One region of the Marinobacter sp. H13 genome, then DNA from elsewhere that is predicted to be linked to it. Evidence: predicted binding sites of a transcription regulator. Region 1 holds the regulator's gene; each other region holds the start of a gene.
The links. Region 1 encodes sigma-54, which starts transcription at its own class of promoters, with help from an activator protein. Its sites were predicted from a motif close to ANTGGCATNNANNTTGCTNT; they were not measured.

Region 1 (5,650 bases):
CCACAGCAGGGCCCGCTGCCGGGGCGGTGAGGACTCCAGCAAATGGGCAATATCACTGGGGCTCAGGCCACCGTTCAGGATGCGGGCAACCTGCTTCAGTGCGCCACTGTCCAGCGCTTCGCTCAGGGAACGAAGACGCTGGCGGGCCTGGCTTTTTTCCAGAATATCGGTCATGTGTTTATTTTACTCACCCTCACCGAAATAGTCGTTAATCAGTTCCACCAATGCTTCGATGGCCTGTTCCTCATCCGGTCCGTCGGCAATGAGCTCCACATCGGTTCCTTTGCTGGCGGCCAGCATCATCACCTGCATGATGTTCTTCGCGTCCACATCCCGGCCTTTGCCGCTGATACGCACGCTGCTGTCGTATTCCGATGCCGTGTTGACCAGCTTCGCAGTGGCGCGCGCATGCAGGCCCAGTTTGTTGATGATGGTAATGGGGCGGCGAATCATGGCTTGATCAGATCTCTTCCCGGGTCTGCAGGTGTGGCAGCTCGGTGTGCCGCACTTGCACATTGCTGTACCGTTGCCGGAAGTACTCACCCAACTGCTCGCACACATACACCGACCGGTGCTGGCCGCCGGTACAGCCAATGGAAATGGTCATATAGCTGCGGTTACTGTCTGCAAAGGAGGGCAGCCAGGTATCCAGAAATGATTTCAGGTCCTCGATCATCTTCCGGCTTGCCGGTTCTTTTTCCAGAAACTCGATAACCGGCTGATCCGTCCCGACATACTTGCGGAGGCTGGTATCCCAGTAGGGGTTGGGCAGGCAGCGGACATCGAAAACGTAGTCGGAATCCAGCGGCACGCCGTGTTTGAAGCCGAATGACTGAAACAGGAGAGCCAGTTCCTGATCTTTTCGACCGACCACGCGCTGCTTGACCATGTCCCGCAGCTCGTACATGGACATGCCGGTGGTATTTACGTAAAGATCGGAAAGCTTGGAGAGGGGCTCCAGCAGTTTCTTCTCGCTGGTAATGGCTTCCCGGAGAGAGGTCCTGTCGTCACTCAACGGATGCTTTCTGCGGGTGGCGTGAAAACGCTGCAGAAGCGACTGCTCGTCGGCGTCCAGGAAGATGATTTCAACGGTAACCCCGGTTTCCTGGAGGCGCCGGTAGATCTCCTCGAAATTGGCCAGCTCGCCGGAAAGGTTCCGCGCATCGATACTGACGGCCATCTTGCCCAGTCGACCAGGCCTGGTCTGGCTGGCGGCTTCCCGTGTGAGGGGGAAGAGCAGGCCAATAGGAAGATTGTCGATGCAATAAAACCCGAGGTCCTCCAGCACATGAAGTGCGGTACTCTTGCCCGAACCGGACCTGCCACTGACGATAATCAGCTTCATGACCACCTTACCTCCACTGCAGTGAATATCAGCCGCCTGAGGCGGTCATGCGCTGGTACAGCGTGCTGGCGTCCTCGGATTGCCGGAGGCGATCACAGAACGACCGCTCATTGAACTTTTCAGCCAGTTGGCTGAGCAGCTCCAGGTGTTCGCTCGTTGCTTCCTTCGGGACGATCAGGGCGAAAATCAGATCCACCGGCTGATTGTCGATAGCATCGAATTCGACGCTTTCTTCCAGCGTCATCAGCACGCCCACCACGTGATCAAGTCCTTCCAGACGGCAGTGGGGAATGGCGATTCCCTGGCCAATGCCGGTGCTGCCCAGGCGCTCGCGGGAAATCAGGTTGTTGAAGAGCTGGGTCTCGCTGAGCGTGTTGTCCTGATGGTTTATCTGCTCGGCAATAAACTCCAGGGCCCGTTTCTTGCTGGACGCAGCTACCCTGCAGAGGGTGAGCTCCGGAGCAAGAATGTTCTCTATGGTCAGGGATGTGTCGCTCATGGATCGACTGCGTTTCCGTTAAAAAAAAGGCTGCGACACGTTACTCATGTCGCAGCTCGATTAGATGAATTGCATGAAAACAGTCAGTTAGCGAGAGCCGTTTCCGTGCATCCGGTCTACATTCTTTTCCTTGTGCTTGAGGATCTGACGGTCAAGCTTGTCGATCAGGGCATCGATGGCTGCGTACATATCCTCATTTTCTGCCTTTGCGTGAATCTCACCACCAACCACATGCAACGTGGCTTCCGCAATCTGGCGCACCTTTTCCACTTCCAGGGTCACCTGGCAGTTACTGATGTGGTCAAAGTGACGCTCGAGCTTCTCGAACTTCTCTGAAACATAATCCTTCAGTGCGGGAGTCAGTTCTACGTGATGGCCTGAAATATTGAGTTGCATAGGCGTCTCCTGTTGTCATCGTGCCGGCTCCCGGGAGCCGGTCTGGGTGCTGGCGCATTATGCGCCGGCGAATACGGTGTTGCGTCCCGGCCCCCGGGTATTCAGACCAGCCGCTTGCGCTCGTTGGACGGCGGAATGTGCATGGCCTCCCGGTACTTGGCAACGGTGCGTCGCGCAACCTTGATACCCTGTTCCCCTAGCATGGCTGCAATTTTGCTGTCGCTCAACGGCTTTTTGGGCGTTTCCGCCGCAATCAGCTTCTTGATCATCGCGCGTATGGCCGTGGAGGAGCATTCTCCACCCTCGTCAGTGCTGACATGGCTGGAGAAGAAGTACTTCAGCTCGAAAATGCCACGGGGGGTATGCATGTATTTCTGGGTGGTTACCCGTGAAATGGTCGATTCATGCATCTCTACCGCCTGGGCGATGTCTGAAAGAATCAACGGTTTCATGGCTTCTTCACCGTGATCCAGGAATCCCTGCTGGTGCTCGACAATACGGGTCGCGACTTTCAGCAAGGTCTCATTGCGGCTCTGCAGGCTCTTGATGAACCACTTGGCCTCCTGCAACTGGTCGCGCAGGTAGGTGTTGTCTGCGCTGCTGTCCGCACGCCTTATAAGTGAAGCATAGCTGGCATTGACCCGGATGCGCGGTGCAATTTCAGGATTCAGCTCAACACGCCAGCGGCCATTGTGTTTGCGAACGATCACGTCCGGAATCACATAATCGGGTTCGGCCCGGTCAATGACATCGCCCGGCCGCGGATTCAGGCCGGTGATCAGCGCCAGGACATCCCGCAACTGGTCTTCTTTCAGGCGGCTGCGGCGCAGCAACTGGGCGTAATCGCGGTTGCCCAGCAGGTTGATGTAATGGGTAATTACAAGGCGTGCCTGGGCCAGCCAGGGTGTTTCCGGCGGCAGCTGGTTGAGCTGGATCAGCAGGCATTCCTGTAGGTCCCGGGCAAACACGCCGGGCGGATCAAAGTGTTGCAGGCGGTGAAGCACGGCTTCCACTTCATCCAGTTCAAGGGGGTCTTCATCGTTCTCATCCAGCAGTCCGGCGTGGATTTCCTCCAGCGGGCTGGTGATATAGCCCCGTTCGTCCACTGCATCCATCAGGGCATGGGCAATGGCCTGGTCCCGTTCACTGAGGGGCGTCAGATTGAGCTGCCATTCCAGGTGATCCTGAAGCGTTTCGGTCGGGGAATTACGGGTTTCGAAATCGTGATCGTTTTCGTCGTCGTTGCGGGCTGCCGGCGCTGGTGCGGACTGGTAGATGTCGTCCCAGGCGGTATCAACCGGCAGATCGTCCGGAATGTTGTCAGGAATCTCGTTCTCCGAGGACCAGTCCGGGCCGTTCTCGGATTCATCCCAGTCGCTGGCCGGTTCCGGGGCAGCTTCAGCGGCGGACTCGGTGGCGTTGGCCTCGCGCTCGTCGTTTTCGCTGGCTGCGTCGGTCTGGTCATCGTCCTCGGAGGTCTCCAGCATGGGGTTGGATTCCAGTGCCTGCTGGATTTCCTGCTGGAGGTCGAGAGTGGAGAGCTGGAGAAGCCGGATCGCCTGTTGCAGCTGGGGCGTCATGGTCAGGCTCTGACCCAGCTTTAACTGTAAGGAGGCTTTCATAACCATGGTTCAGGATCCGTCACTCATCAGCGCTTTGTGTCATAGGTCTTGAAAAAATCTTTATATGCCGGTTACTTGCCGCGGTTTTTCTTTACCCTAGCAAGTTCTTTGCCGAGTTTACTTGCTACAGATCATCAAAACAATGAGCCATTCACTGTCATAGCCTGAATTCGTCCCCGAGGTAGACTTCCTTGACCTGTTGATTGGCCAGGATCGCATCGGCATTGCCGGAGGCGATGATGTGCCCGCCGGAAACAATGTACGCGTTCTCGCAGATATCGAGAGTCTCGCGCACGTTATGGTCGGTGATCAGCACGCCAATCCCTTTGTCCCGCAGATGCCGGATAATGTGTTTGATGTCGCTGACGGATATAGGGTCAACGCCGGCGAAGGGCTCATCCAGCAGGATGAAAGCCGGCTCCATGGCCAGGGCCCGGGCAATTTCCACCCGTCGCCGCTCACCACCGGACAGGGCCATACCAACGCTGTCCCGGATATGGGTGATGTGGAATTCCTCCAGCAGCTCCTCGAGCTTTTTCTGCCGGTCTGCCTTGCTCAGGCCCTGCCGCGTCTCGAGGATCGCCATGATGTTGTCGCGCACAGACAGTTTGCGGAAAACCGAGGCTTCCTGTGGCAGGTAGCCGATGCCCTGGCGGGCCCGACCGTGCATCGGCAGCGGCGTAATATCCCGGCTGTCGATCGTTATCCGCCCGTGATCGGCAGGAACCAGCCCAACGATCATATAGAAGCAGGTGGTTTTCCCGGCACCGTTGGGACCAAGCAGCCCGACAATTTCCCCACTGCGGATTTCCAGGGAAACGTCGATCACCACTTTTTTCTGTTTGTAACTCTTTGCCAGGTTACTGGCTCTCAGAACTGCCATCGGATCCCTGTCTGTCTGTACTGCGTGGCTGAATCACCATCTCTACCCGGCCGCTGCCCTCGCCGGTGTCTGCGCCGCCCTCAGCGGTGACAACCCGGCCGACGGTATCATAATGAATGACATCACCCCGGAACAGGTTGCCATTCTGCTCGATGACTGCTTCCCGTTCAAAGGTCAGCTGGCTGTCGGTGGCAGACCAGGTAATGTTCAGGGCACGGGCATCGGTTTCGCCTTCCCCCTCGCGCGCCGGTTGACGGTATATAGCGGGCGTACCAGAGGCTTCGATCCGGCTCAGGCCGTCCTCGGTCCGGTACAGGACGACCCGCTCGGCAGTCAGGCGGGTATTGCCCTGCTCAAGTTCCACAGCGCCGGTGTAGGTGGCAATGCCCTGGCCGTCATCCAGGCGGGCGGTATCTGCGGTGACCTTGATAGGAGTGTCAGAATCAAGGTCAAATGCAGCCGCCGGGCCGATCATCACGACCGTTAGCAGGGCAGCCATCAGGCGCCGGTATCGGTTAGTTTCCGGTTTCATAGAGTCCTTCCACCTGGGAGTTCAGTTCCAGAATTCGTTCGTCTATCCACGCTTTCATGCCCGTGGCCCGGGTTATGCCGGTAACATCACGTATTTCTACGGGTGCGTCTGTATAGACCATGCCCCGGTCGTTATCCAGGGTCAGGCTTGATGTTGTCAGGGTGGCCTCCCGTTCGCCAATTGTGCGCTGAACCCGGACATTGTCCGTCAGGTACACCAGATTCTGGTTTTGCAGCAGGCTGCCATTGTCGGCCTCGACAATCCACGGCAGGGCCTCCTGGTCCCCGTACAGCTCGGCCCGGGGAGATTCCATGGTGGCCAGGTTGCCTTCCTCGAACTGCTCAATGCGGGGGCTGGAAAACCGGATCTTGAG
Region 2 (5,650 bases), 1.9 Mb from region 1:
GGCCGGCAAGTCCACGCTTTGTCGAATGGAGCAGGCGATGGATCGGCAAACCATTGTCAAAGCGCATGAGTTGCTCTGGCACCACTTTATCGAGCAGCATGAGAAGCCGCCCAAGGAAATCGTGCTGGATTTTGACGGCACCGATATTCCGGTGCACGGCGACCAGCCGGGTAAGTTCTTTAACCGGTATTACGACCATCACTGCTACTTCCCGCTTTACGTCTTCTGCGGTAGGCACTTGCTGGTGAGCTATCTGCGCACCAGCAATCGAGGTGATGCCCGGCACAGCTGGGCCATTCTGGCGCTGCTGGTGCGATTTATTCGCGAGTATTGGCCACAGACCCGGATCGTGTTCCGGGGCGACTCCCACTTCAGCAAGCCCCGACTGCTGGCCTGGTGCGATCGCAACCAGGTGGATTACATCGTAGGCATGGCCCGCAACCAGCGGCTGGAGGCGCTTGCCGCCCCAGCCATGGACAAAGTCCGGACCTACTACGAGGCTCATGGCCATAAGCTCGCCAGCACCTTCCGCTTCCGCTACAAAGCCCGAAGCTGGCATAAGCCACGCTGGGTGGTTGCGCGCCTGGAATATGGCCCTCAAGGCCCGAACCCCCGGTTCGTTATCAGCTCCCGCTACGATGACGGATTCAAGCTCTACTACGAACAGTATTGCGCACGGGGTGATATGGAGAACCGGATCAAGGATCAACAACTGGATCTGTTTGCCGGTCGCACCTCCAGCACACACTGGTGGACCAACCAGTGGCGGCTGATCTTATCCGGCTTCGCCTACACCCTGTTCGAGCGTTTGCGGGTGCATCTGAAAAACACGCCCTTCGAACGTATGAGTGCCGGCACCTTGCGCTTGAAGCTGATCAAGGTTGGCGCAGTCATCATCCGCAACACCCGCCGAATACGGGTGTTGATGAGTGATAGCTATCCACACAAGAACGATCTCTCAGCACTGGTTCAGCGCTTGGTGCCCCAGTAGATAATCGGGCTCCCCCGGCCCGATACCAATGGGGGAAAGGGGGAGTTGTGCCTGAATGCCGGAAACTGGCTAAATAATCGCCAACTTCGACCATGACCACTCGGATCTGGCACTACCAGGCTTGGTCTGCGAAGGTTGTTGGAGCACTATGAGAAATCCGGGTTAGCCGCGGCTATTACCAGAGCAGAAGGTAATATCGAGCGTATTGGCGTAATCGAGCAAAATGCCAAGCTTAGTGTTGTGGGCGTGGTGCTGCATGTTCAAGGTCGCCGTCACTTGGCGAACGTTATGAAGCGGGTGCGAATGATAAAAGCGGTTGTGCGCTTGAATCGTGTGATCACGAAAACTCGGAAAAACCCAAAGAAAGATAAGAAAGGATAATGCATGTCTAATCGCTCAATAGTTCAAACAAATCAAGCTCCAGAAGCTATTGGTACCTACTCTCAAGCAGTAAAAGTTGGTGATACTGTCTACCTTTCGGGACAAATTCCTCTTGTACCAAGCACGATGGAAATGATTGATGGCGGGATTGACGCTCAAATTGATCAAGTATTTAAGAATTTGTCAGCAGTATGCGAAGCGGCTGGTTCTTCTTTGCAGGATCTTGTGAAATTGAATATATATTTGGTTGATCTTGGTCACTTTGCCAAAGTGAATGAAATTATGGCAAAGTATTTTACTCAACCTTATCCGGCTCGCGCTGCTGTGGGCGTCGCGTCTTTGCCTCGTCATGCCCAAGTTGAAATGGATGGAATACTCGTTATTCAATAGAGGTCTTTGTTTGCAAGCGTAGTAATTGTACAGCAGTTTCCCGTCAGTATTTTTAGAGTCCCGTCTCAATTACTCAGTGCATTTTATTAAAGTGCTCTGATATACCTATTCATTAAATTTTCTATTCTCTCGCTAAGGGTTACAGCGGGTGTCAAATTGGTGCACCCTAAATTTAAGCGCATTATTTTGGTGCGCTTAGGTGTAGTGTAGGTATAAGTATAAATACGTAGTTGTTATGTAATATATTGAAAATAAAGATAAAAAATAGCATGGCACGGTCCGTGCTTTACATCTCGGTAGGAATTATTATCAACGAGTATTAATAGCTCAATTAAATAAACCTTTGGGGGTTCTTGTTATGTTAAAAAAATCTATGACTACATTCCGTTTGTCTGCGCTTAGTGCTGCAGTTACTGCTGGTTCTATGATGGTTGCTCAACAAGCTGCTGCAGAAGTGCCAATAACTGACGATATGATGATGGCTGAGGAAGTTGAAGTAACCGCTTCAGTAGCTGTTTCTAATATGTACCTATGGCGAGGTAATAACTTGGGAAATAGTACTCCAGCTATTTCAGGTGATATCAATGCCAGTGCCGGAGGTTTTTACGGTGGTATTTGGGGGTCATCGGGCGATGCGGAATCGGGTAATGAATTTGATGTTTATGCAGGTTTTGGTGGTGAAGTAGAGGGTTTCATGTATGACCTGATGTTCGTCACATATGTCTACCCAAGTAATCAGGTGCAGGATGATACTATTGGAGATTTATCTGAGATCATTCTAACGCTAGGTTACGGCCCGGTTCACTTCTCTTACTATGATAATATCTCAGGTGCTACAGGCTATGAATATTATACTTTAAGCGGTTCCATTGATGCTTTTTCAGCCACGCTTGGTTACAGTGACTCTGAAGCGACAGGCACAGATTATACTCATTTGGATTTAACCTATTCGTATAATGATAATTTAAGCTTTACATTAAGTCAGATAGTTGACGCTCCGGATGAAGCTAACTGTGCGCCTGGATTTAGTGTTTATAGTGGATGTGATGATGACCTGAAAATGGCTTTTGTATATTCTCTACCCATCGATTTAAAATAAATTTTGGTAAATTCTCCAGTTAAAAATACCCTTATTTGTTAAGGGTATTTTTATTTGTATCAGGGTATGCGGCCCTGCCTAAGCTTTAGATTATCATTCGCTGTCCTCAACCGGGCTGCAAAACCAAAGTTTAATTTATTATTTTGCTGAAACTTTTATTTTTGATTAGGATACCCTGCAATTATATTCTGTTATTAAATTTAAAACCTTAGGGAATAATATGGACGCTCGCTATCAAGTCCTTTGTCAATGGGTTGCGCAGCAGCTTAATCAAGATAAAGTTGAACTATCTGTTGTGTCGGGTGATGCCAGTTTCAGACGTTATTTCCGTTTTACCTTGGTTTCATAGAATAAGTGCAGCACTTTGACCCACGGGTAGAGCAAGAAGGGCCAGTGCCGGTATCCTGATTAGCTTTACCGACCAAAGTGAAGCAGAGATGGAATACCGACAACTGACCCAGACACAACGATACCAGATTTTTGCACTGCGCAGCACCGGGCTGAGCATGCGGGACATCGGCACGACTGTGGGCTGCCACAACAGCACAGTCTCAAGAGAGCTCAGGCGCAATCTGGCAACAGAGGATGGTTACCAGCCGGAAGAAGCCCAGGTCTTGAGTGACGCTCGTAGATGCAGCGCCCCGAAGGCCAACAAACGCAATCCCGGCGTGATCATGTGGATTAAGGAGCGGATTCGTCACGCCTGGAGTCCGCAACAGATAACGGGGTTTATGCGCAGGTTCTGTGAGGCAGGGCTTCAGGTCAGCCATCAGTGGATCTATGAGCTGATCTACAGAGACAAGGCCAAAGGAGGCGATCTGTGGACCGACAACGCGGCCAATAGGCTGGCGCAGGAACAGGGGCGGAATTTTTTCGTGTTGGCCGGGTTGTTCGCGCTGTCGGCTTTTTTGCCCACACCGGTCGCCTATTGGGTCTTTGCCGCCGGCGTGGCAGCAATTCAGCTGCAGTATATGCTGCCGCGCGTAGGCACGCTCCGCTTCGAACGCTTTGTGCCTCAACTCGGACACATCTCGGAGCGCTTCGGCCTTCTGATGTTGATCTTGCTGGGTGAAGGATTCTTTAAGCTGGTGGTCACGCTGGCCGACAAGGGCGTCTACATAGTCAGCGCGGGTACGCTGTTCAATGTGACCATGGGCGGCTTGTCCCTCTTCGCGCTGGCCTGGACTTATTTCGACTGCGCAGGCAATGCAAAACCGAAGAGCCGCACCAGTGCTGTGCTGCTGAGATACTGGTTTGCTCACATCGTGATTTTGTGGAGTGCGGTGACGATTGGTGTTGCGCTGGCCGGAGAAGTCTACGTCGGCCTGTGGGAGCCTTATCCGGCCGGCTACGGCGCGCTTGCCTCGGCCGGCCTTGCGGTTTTTTTAGCTTCGCTATGGGCGCTGCGTCGAACCGTGGCTGATGCCACCGACAAATACCACAGCGCCGGTCTGAGGCTGTTCGGCATTGTCATGGCGCTGGTTGTGCTAGCCGTTCATCCCTTCGTACCGTCGATTGTCAGCAACGGGCTTTGGGTCCTGGCGCTGTTCTCGCAGATTGGTGTGCCGATTTTTCTGGCGCTAAGATATGGGCGCCGGTCTGATAAAATGCTGTGATGGAACATGGCTACGCCCATGCAATTTGACAGATAGCCGCCAGGGATTTGATGGGTTCTTCTTATGCTCATTAAGCCGTAGAACCACATTCTTTTCGGAAGCATTCATCAAGCCGGCCTTTTTGTTTTCGTGATCAGTGATTGTCCGTTGGCGCTGTCCACGCCGGCGCTTCGTCCTCAGTTCGCCGTGCGTCCTCCCGCATGGCGTGCCCCAGTGACTCTTCGAGCTTCACGAACAACTCCTCGTACACGCCCGATGGCACCTACGACGATCTGCGCGAAGCCCACGTGGACCTGGCGGTTGGCGTTCTGAACCAGCACGACCACAGCCTGCGGAGCACCTGGTTGTTTGAGGGTGGCTACGTGCTGGCGATGCGCGAAGGACATCCGCTGGCGGGTAAGCCGATCACCATGGAGGAATTCCTGGAGGCCCGGCATTTGCTTGTGTCCATGTCGGGCGACGCCCATGGTTTCGTGGACAGCTACCTGGACCAGAAGGGGCAAAGCCGCCGGATTGCCGCCACCGTCAATCATTTCTCCATCGTGCCGCAGGTGCTTCGGGAGACAAACCTGATTGCGGCGGTGCCGGAGCTCATCAGTCAGGACTGCGGTTTTGTGAACGGGCTCTGGATGGGAGAGCTGCCCTTTGAGGTTGATCCCACCAGCATGTACCTGGTCTGGCACGCCCGCCATGACCGGGATCCCGGCATTATCTGGATTCGGGACCACCTCGAGCGCCTGCTGCGGGATCGCTGGCACTGTGGATAAATAGGTCTGTCCCGGTTTTCCGGATAAATAGGTCTGTCCCGGTTTTCCGCGGGGGAACAGAGCTCGCCCATGGCCGCCATTGATCAGCTATTTGTGGCCACTGTGAAGGCCAACCCGGCTTTACGTGTACGACTGGGGAATCCGGATGAACTGCGCAGCAATCAGATGAATCAGACTCTTGATTTGTTGAAGCACCGGACCTTGACCCCCGAGCCCGGGCTGGCCGAATCCCTGCACGACTCGGTGATCACGGCGCTTAATGAAGAGGCTGTCGTCAATGCAGCGTTGGGTAACAAGGGCGGTCTGAACTTAGTGGTTTCCTATGAGGCATTTGCCATGAAAATGGTCGGAGCTCTCCGTCAGGAAATCATTTTTGCCAGGCACCAGAAAAGCCTGGGCCGGCCGG
Region 3 (5,650 bases), 1.7 Mb from region 1:
GCATTGTTCAACCAGAAAAACGCCCGGAAACAACTGGACGCCGAGGCGGGCAAGGTGCATCGGGCGGATCTGGAAACGCTGCTCGACCGCCAGCGCAGTATTGAAGAGAAAGTAAAAGAAAGCGGCAAACTGTCTCGCTTCAGCGCCGACATCAAGCTGATGTTTTCGATGATCCGCGACTACTGGTACGGCAATTACCGGAGCGTGCCGTGGAAAACGATCGCAGCGGTGGCCGGCGCGCTGATCTATGTCATGAACCCCCTCGATGTTATTCCCGACCTGATTTTCGGATTCGGTCTGGTGGACGACGCCGGCGTTGTTGCGCTGTGCCTGAAGCTGGTGGAGTCCGATATTCACCGCTATGCTGCCTGGAAAGAGCAGCAGGAAGAATCTCAAACAGGGCCAGTGCGAATTGATTAATTTCTGAACTGGCGGTATTCTCCCGCCCCTGCTCTTGGGATACCTGAATCAAATCTGGAGTTGTCGTGGATCTAGCCACTCTCATCGGTCTTGCCGGCGCTACACTGCTGATCGCGTCTGCCGTTATTCTCGGTGTTTCACCTGCTGTATTTATCAATCCGGCCTCGCTGTTGATCGTTGTGGGCGGCACCATGTTCGTCGTGCTCGCCAAGTTCAGCGTTTCGCAATTTTTGGGGGCTTTCAAAGCGGCCGCCCGCGCCTTCAAATTCAAACTGCCGGAAACCCAGGCCAGCATTGAGGAGTTGGTGGACATCGCCAACGTAGCCCGGAAAGAGGGCGTGCTGGGCCTCGAAGGCAGGGAGATCAGCAGCCCTTTTTTGTCCCAGGGCATTCAGATGCTGGTGGACGGACAGGACAGCAAAACCATCAAGGAGCTTCTGAACAAGGAGCGTCTGATGACTCTCGACCACAATCGCTCTGGCGCCAAGGTCTTCACGGCCATGGCGGACGTGGCGCCGGCGATGGGCATGATCGGCACACTGATTGGTCTGGTTCAGATGCTGTCGAACATGGAAGATCCCAAATCCATCGGCCCGGCCATGGCGGTCGCCCTGCTGACCACGCTTTATGGCGCCATGATTGCAACCATGTTTGCAACCCCGATAGCCGACAAGCTTTCTCTGCGAATGACCGAGGAAGCACGCATGCAGTCCCTGTACATTGATGCACTGGTTGCCATCCAGGAAGGGACCAATCCCCGTATCATTGAGCAGATGCTTTCAAGCTACCTGCCACCCAAAGAACGTGAAAAAGTGGCCGAAGCAGAAGGCGCGTAACCATGGACGAGTTACCAGAAGAGGAAAAGCCGGGGATTCCGGCGTGGGTTGTCACCTTCGCCGATCTCATGTCCCTGCTGATGTGCTTCTTTGTTCTGCTGCTGTCCTTTTCCGAGATCGACGCCCAGAAGTTCAAGCAGATTGCCGGTGAGCTGTCCAAAGCCTTTGGCGTCCAGCGGGATGTGCCGGCCCTGGAGATCCCGAAGGGTACCAGCCCTATTTTTGACAAGTTTTCCCCTGCGCCGCCCGAGCCCACGGTGGTCAACGAAGTCAAACAGACCACCACGGACGAAGCGCCGGAGCTCCAGACCCTGAAGAGCCCCACCGACATGGCCGTTGAAGCCGCCATGGAGGAACAGATGCAGGAAACCATGGACGATATCCTGAAAGTCTTGGAGCCGGCGATCGCCGATGGGCGCATCAATGTGAGTGAGGATCAGCGGCGAATCGTGATTCGGGTTGAGGAAAAAGGTTCTTTCCCTTCCGGCTCGGCTCAGCTGACCTGGGAATTCGAGGGCCTGCTGCTGGATATGGCGGAGGTGATTGAAGGCATTCCCGGTGACCTGACGATCGAGGGGCACACCGACAACGTGCCTATCCGGACCGACCGTTTTTACAGTAACTGGGACCTCTCCGCCGCCCGTTCAGCCGCCGTTGCCAACGTTCTGGTTGCCCGGGACCAGGTGGAACCCACCCGTCTGTCCGTCACCGGTCTGGCGGATACCGAGCCGCGGGTACCCAACACCTCTGCAGAGAACCGCGCCAAGAACCGGCGCGTGGAAATCATCATTGATCTCTCCGGCCCGATGCAGGAACAGGAAGTACGCCTTCGGGAACTGATCCAGTCCGAATCGGATGATGCCGAATCCAGCCTCGGGATCGAATCCGAATCCGACAGCTCGACACCAAACGAAATCAGTTGGTAAGCGCACTCTATTTTGGTGCGCTACACGCTAAAACGCACAGTATTAGTGCACTATTAGAGTGAAAATAGTACCTCACATTTCTGAAAGCCCCCTCAACTGCCCTTCAGCTCTTGATATGCCTTGTTTTGGAACAGCTCTTGCTTCAGCTGCACCTCAACAATGCACAAGTCAACGTAAACGGTCCGATAGAGGCCGGACACACAACATCAGGAGCGAAAACCCGTGGACATCACGAGTGCAGTACATACCCTGACCGAAAGCGCCAACACGCTGTTCATCCTTATCGGCGCCATTATGGTGCTGGCCATGCATGCCGGCTTTGCCTTCCTGGAAGTGGGCACGGTACGCCACAAGAACCAGGTCAATGCCCTCGTCAAGATCATGACCGACTTCGGCATCTCCGCCGTGGCCTACTTCTTTATCGGCTATTACATCGCCTACGGCAGCCATTTCATGAGCGGCGCCGCCGAGCTCACTGCTGCCAACGGCTATGATCTGGTGAAGTTTTTCTTCCTGATGACGTTCGCCGCGGCCATTCCCGCCATCGTGTCCGGCGGTATTGCCGAACGCGCCAGGTTCTACCCGATGCTGATTGCCTCAGGCCTGATTGTCGCCTTTATCTATCCCTTCTTTGAGGGGCTGATCTGGAACGGCAACTATGGTTTCCAGGGCTGGCTGGAGAACCAGTTTGGTGCATCATTCCACGACTTTGCCGGCTCCGTTGTAGTGCACGCGGTGGGCGGCTGGATCGCCCTGGCGGCCGTACTGGTTCTGGGTGCACGAAATGGGCGCTACCGCAACGGCAAGGTGGTGGCCTTTGCCCCCTCCAATATCCCCTTCCTCGCCCTGGGCGCCTGGATTCTGACCGTTGGCTGGTTTGGCTTCAACGTCATGTCGGCCCAGACCCTGGACGGCATCAGCGGCCTGGTGGCCGTGAACAGCCTGATGGCCATGGTCGGCGGCATCCTCGTCTCCATGCTGCTGGGCCGTAAGGACCCGGGCTTTATCCACAACGGTCCGCTAGCGGGACTGGTGGCGGTATGTGCCGGCTCTGACCTGATGCATCCGGTGGGTGCTCTGGTGACTGGCGGCGTAGCAGGCGCCATCTTCGTTTACCTGTTTGAATGGGCGCAGGCCAAGATCGAACGGCTGGACGATGTTCTGGGTGTCTGGCCCCTGCACGGTGTCTGTGGTGTCTGGGGAGCGATTGCCTGCGGCATTTTCGGCCAGGAAGCGCTGGGAGGCCTTGGCGGCGTCAGCCTGATGTCGCAGATCATCGGCTCAGTGGCCGGCGTTGTGGTGGCCTTTGTCGGCGGTCTGATTGTCTATGGCGCAATCAACGCCATCTCCGGCCTGCGCCTGACCGAAGAGGAAGAGTTCAACGGGGCGGATCTGAGCATCCACCGGATTGGGGCGACCGCGGTCGAGTAACACCGGTCACGGTGCAGTTCACTCGCCGTATCCGGTCAGTTCCATGTAGCCCACGCCACCATGGCTGCCGGATACTGACACCGGGCTCTCCCAGTACGGGTAGAGCCCGGTGTTTCGATAGTCCCCCGCCGGCGCAGCCACCTCCAGGTTCAGGCCAAAGTCTGGCACTTCCAGACGCCATGCACGGGGATAACCGTCGCCCTGGGTTAATGGCTTGAGGTTGAGCTGATCGGCACCAAGAGCGGTGGGCTCGCCATCAGCCGGAATCCAGGTTCCGGCACGAAAGCCACCGTCTTCTTCCCTGAGCTGGAAAGCCATCAGTTTGTCGCCCGAATCCAGGTGCAACGCAAACCAGTCCCAGCCCTGCTGGCCGGATTTCAGAAACTGGCTGCTCCACTCCCGGTCAAACCAACCCTTCCCACTTACTTCCAACGTCTGATCGCCCAGGGTGACCGTGCCGTCGATCTGAAGGCCCACCAGACTAAAATACATGGAGCCCTCGCCATCGGCGGATTTGGCACTGAAGCCTTCATCGCCGTGGGCTACAGGCTTTCCGGCGATGCTCAGGGTCAAATCGTAGGACCAGCCATCCGCCGAGACCCGCAACCGCCAGGAATTCTTCCCGGCTCCAGCCTCAAGTTGCCAGTTGTCCAGCCACACAGCGATCGGCTCTGCCTGCGCACCGGCGTGGCCGACGTCGCCCCGGGCCAGCTTCTCTGCGAAGTAGTGCCGGGTATCAAAGCTTACTGCGGCATGGGCCATCCAGGCCGCTTCCAGGGGCCAATTATTTGCGTCCGGGGACTCAGCGTCTGCCGGCCTCGGCTTGATTGCCTGGCGGAACTGGGTCCATTGCAGGCCAAGGGGCTCGCCATCCTCCGTCTTCAAATTGGCGGTCAGGTACCACCATTCGATCCGGTGCTGCGGGTGGGGGCCATAATCCTCGGGAAACGACAGACGTTCTCCCGGCCCGGGCTGCAGAAAGGGCACACCGGATTCGTTATCCGTGATGCCGGCCAGTCCGGCAAAGCCTGACTCTTGCTGTGGCTCCGAACAGCCGGCCAGAACAGCGGCGAACCAGAGGAAGATCCAGCGTCTCATCGCTCACCTCCCGCCAGGGCATTGGCGTTTACAGGTGCGACCGTCGGCGATTTCAACTGGCGGCTCATCAGTAAGGCGATGCTGAGACCGATCAGCATGCTGAGCACACCAAGCTCCAGCCAGAAAACCGGGTAGACGGCCATGGGCAGGGACCAGCCAAACGCGATGGGATTGATCCGATGCACCAGCACCCAGGTCAACCAGACACCCAATGGCAGGGCCAGCAGGGCAATGGCACCGGTCAACGACACTGACAACCGGACCAGTTGGGCCGAGGCCTGCCTTCGTGACAGCCCCCACACCACAAGCAGCCGGAAATACCAGGCACGGGTCGAGAAAAAGACCCAGCCCATCATCAGAAGGGCGATAGCCGCCAGTATCAGGGTCAGGGTGGTCATGGCCCGGGTCAGCAGAAAGGTCTGGTCGAAAATGGCAGAGGCGAGCTCTTCAATCGCCCGGTTGTCCCGGACCGTCAGCGCCTCGACCTGCCATACCCCTTTTAATCCATCGGTCACTGCCTCAATGGAGAGATTGCCCGGCGAAACTGACAGGCTCTGGAAGCCGGTTTCGAACTCCGCTGGAAGAACCGACGGATGAATCAGGATCTCGCCGGCGGGGCGGCCATAATCCGGGTAGATGGCCAGTACAGGGAATTCGAACGACTGGCTTCCGAGGGTTACCTTCAGGGACTGGCCGACCTCTACATCTTGCCGGCGCGCCAGCTGTTCATTCACCATCACGCCCTGGCCCTGTTGCAGGCTCTGCCAGGGCTGCGGCGCCGACTCAAACAACTGCCAACCGGTCACCAGCGGACCAACCGGGCCGATGGCAAAGACGTCAACCCTGGCATCCCCCTCATCTTCGCCGCCCGACAGAATTGCCCGGCCCCGAATGACCCGGTGCCACAGCCCGGAAGCAGAGAGCCCCGGCTGTTCAGCG

Region 2: a site for sigma-54 is predicted at 2,031-2,050, ahead of AC5JQH_RS12115 (TorF family putative porin). Genes of this name have one in related genera too.
Region 3: a site for sigma-54 is predicted at 2,307-2,326, ahead of AC5JQH_RS11235 (ammonium transporter). Genes of this name have one in related genera too.

What each region holds. Positions count from the first base shown of each region.
Region 1 covers NZ_JCACRU010000001.1:724,011-729,660, reverse strand. The annotation lists gene mgtE (magnesium transporter) at 1-174, opposite strand, end outside; gene AC5JQH_RS03425 (HPr family phosphocarrier protein) at 184-453, opposite strand; gene rapZ (RNase adapter RapZ) at 461-1,345, opposite strand; gene ptsN (PTS IIA-like nitrogen regulatory protein PtsN) at 1,374-1,844, opposite strand; gene hpf (ribosome hibernation promoting factor) at 1,932-2,240, opposite strand; gene AC5JQH_RS03405 (RNA polymerase factor sigma-54) at 2,342-3,868, opposite strand; gene lptB (LPS export ABC transporter ATP-binding protein) at 4,020-4,745, opposite strand; gene lptA (lipopolysaccharide transport periplasmic protein LptA) at 4,723-5,277, opposite strand; gene lptC (LPS export ABC transporter periplasmic protein LptC) at 5,261-5,650, opposite strand, start outside.
Region 2 covers NZ_JCACRU010000001.1:2,624,174-2,629,823, forward strand. The annotation lists gene AC5JQH_RS12100 (IS1380-like element ISMaq3 family transposase) at 1-991, shown strand, start outside; gene AC5JQH_RS12105 (hypothetical protein) at 1,130-1,372, shown strand; gene AC5JQH_RS12110 (RidA family protein) at 1,376-1,762, shown strand; gene AC5JQH_RS12115 (TorF family putative porin) at 2,121-2,861, shown strand; gene AC5JQH_RS12120 (low temperature requirement protein A) at 3,299-4,477, shown strand; gene AC5JQH_RS12125 (LysR substrate-binding domain-containing protein) at 4,618-5,244, shown strand; gene AC5JQH_RS12130 (hypothetical protein) at 5,314-5,650, shown strand, end outside.
Region 3 covers NZ_JCACRU010000001.1:2,441,318-2,446,967, reverse strand. The annotation lists gene AC5JQH_RS11250 (YkvA family protein) at 1-420, shown strand, start outside; gene pomA (flagellar motor protein PomA) at 486-1,256, shown strand; gene AC5JQH_RS11240 (flagellar motor protein MotB) at 1,259-2,182, shown strand; gene AC5JQH_RS11235 (ammonium transporter) at 2,405-3,613, shown strand; gene AC5JQH_RS11230 (lipocalin-like domain-containing protein) at 3,632-4,711, opposite strand; gene AC5JQH_RS11225 (FtsX-like permease family protein) at 4,708-5,650, opposite strand, start outside.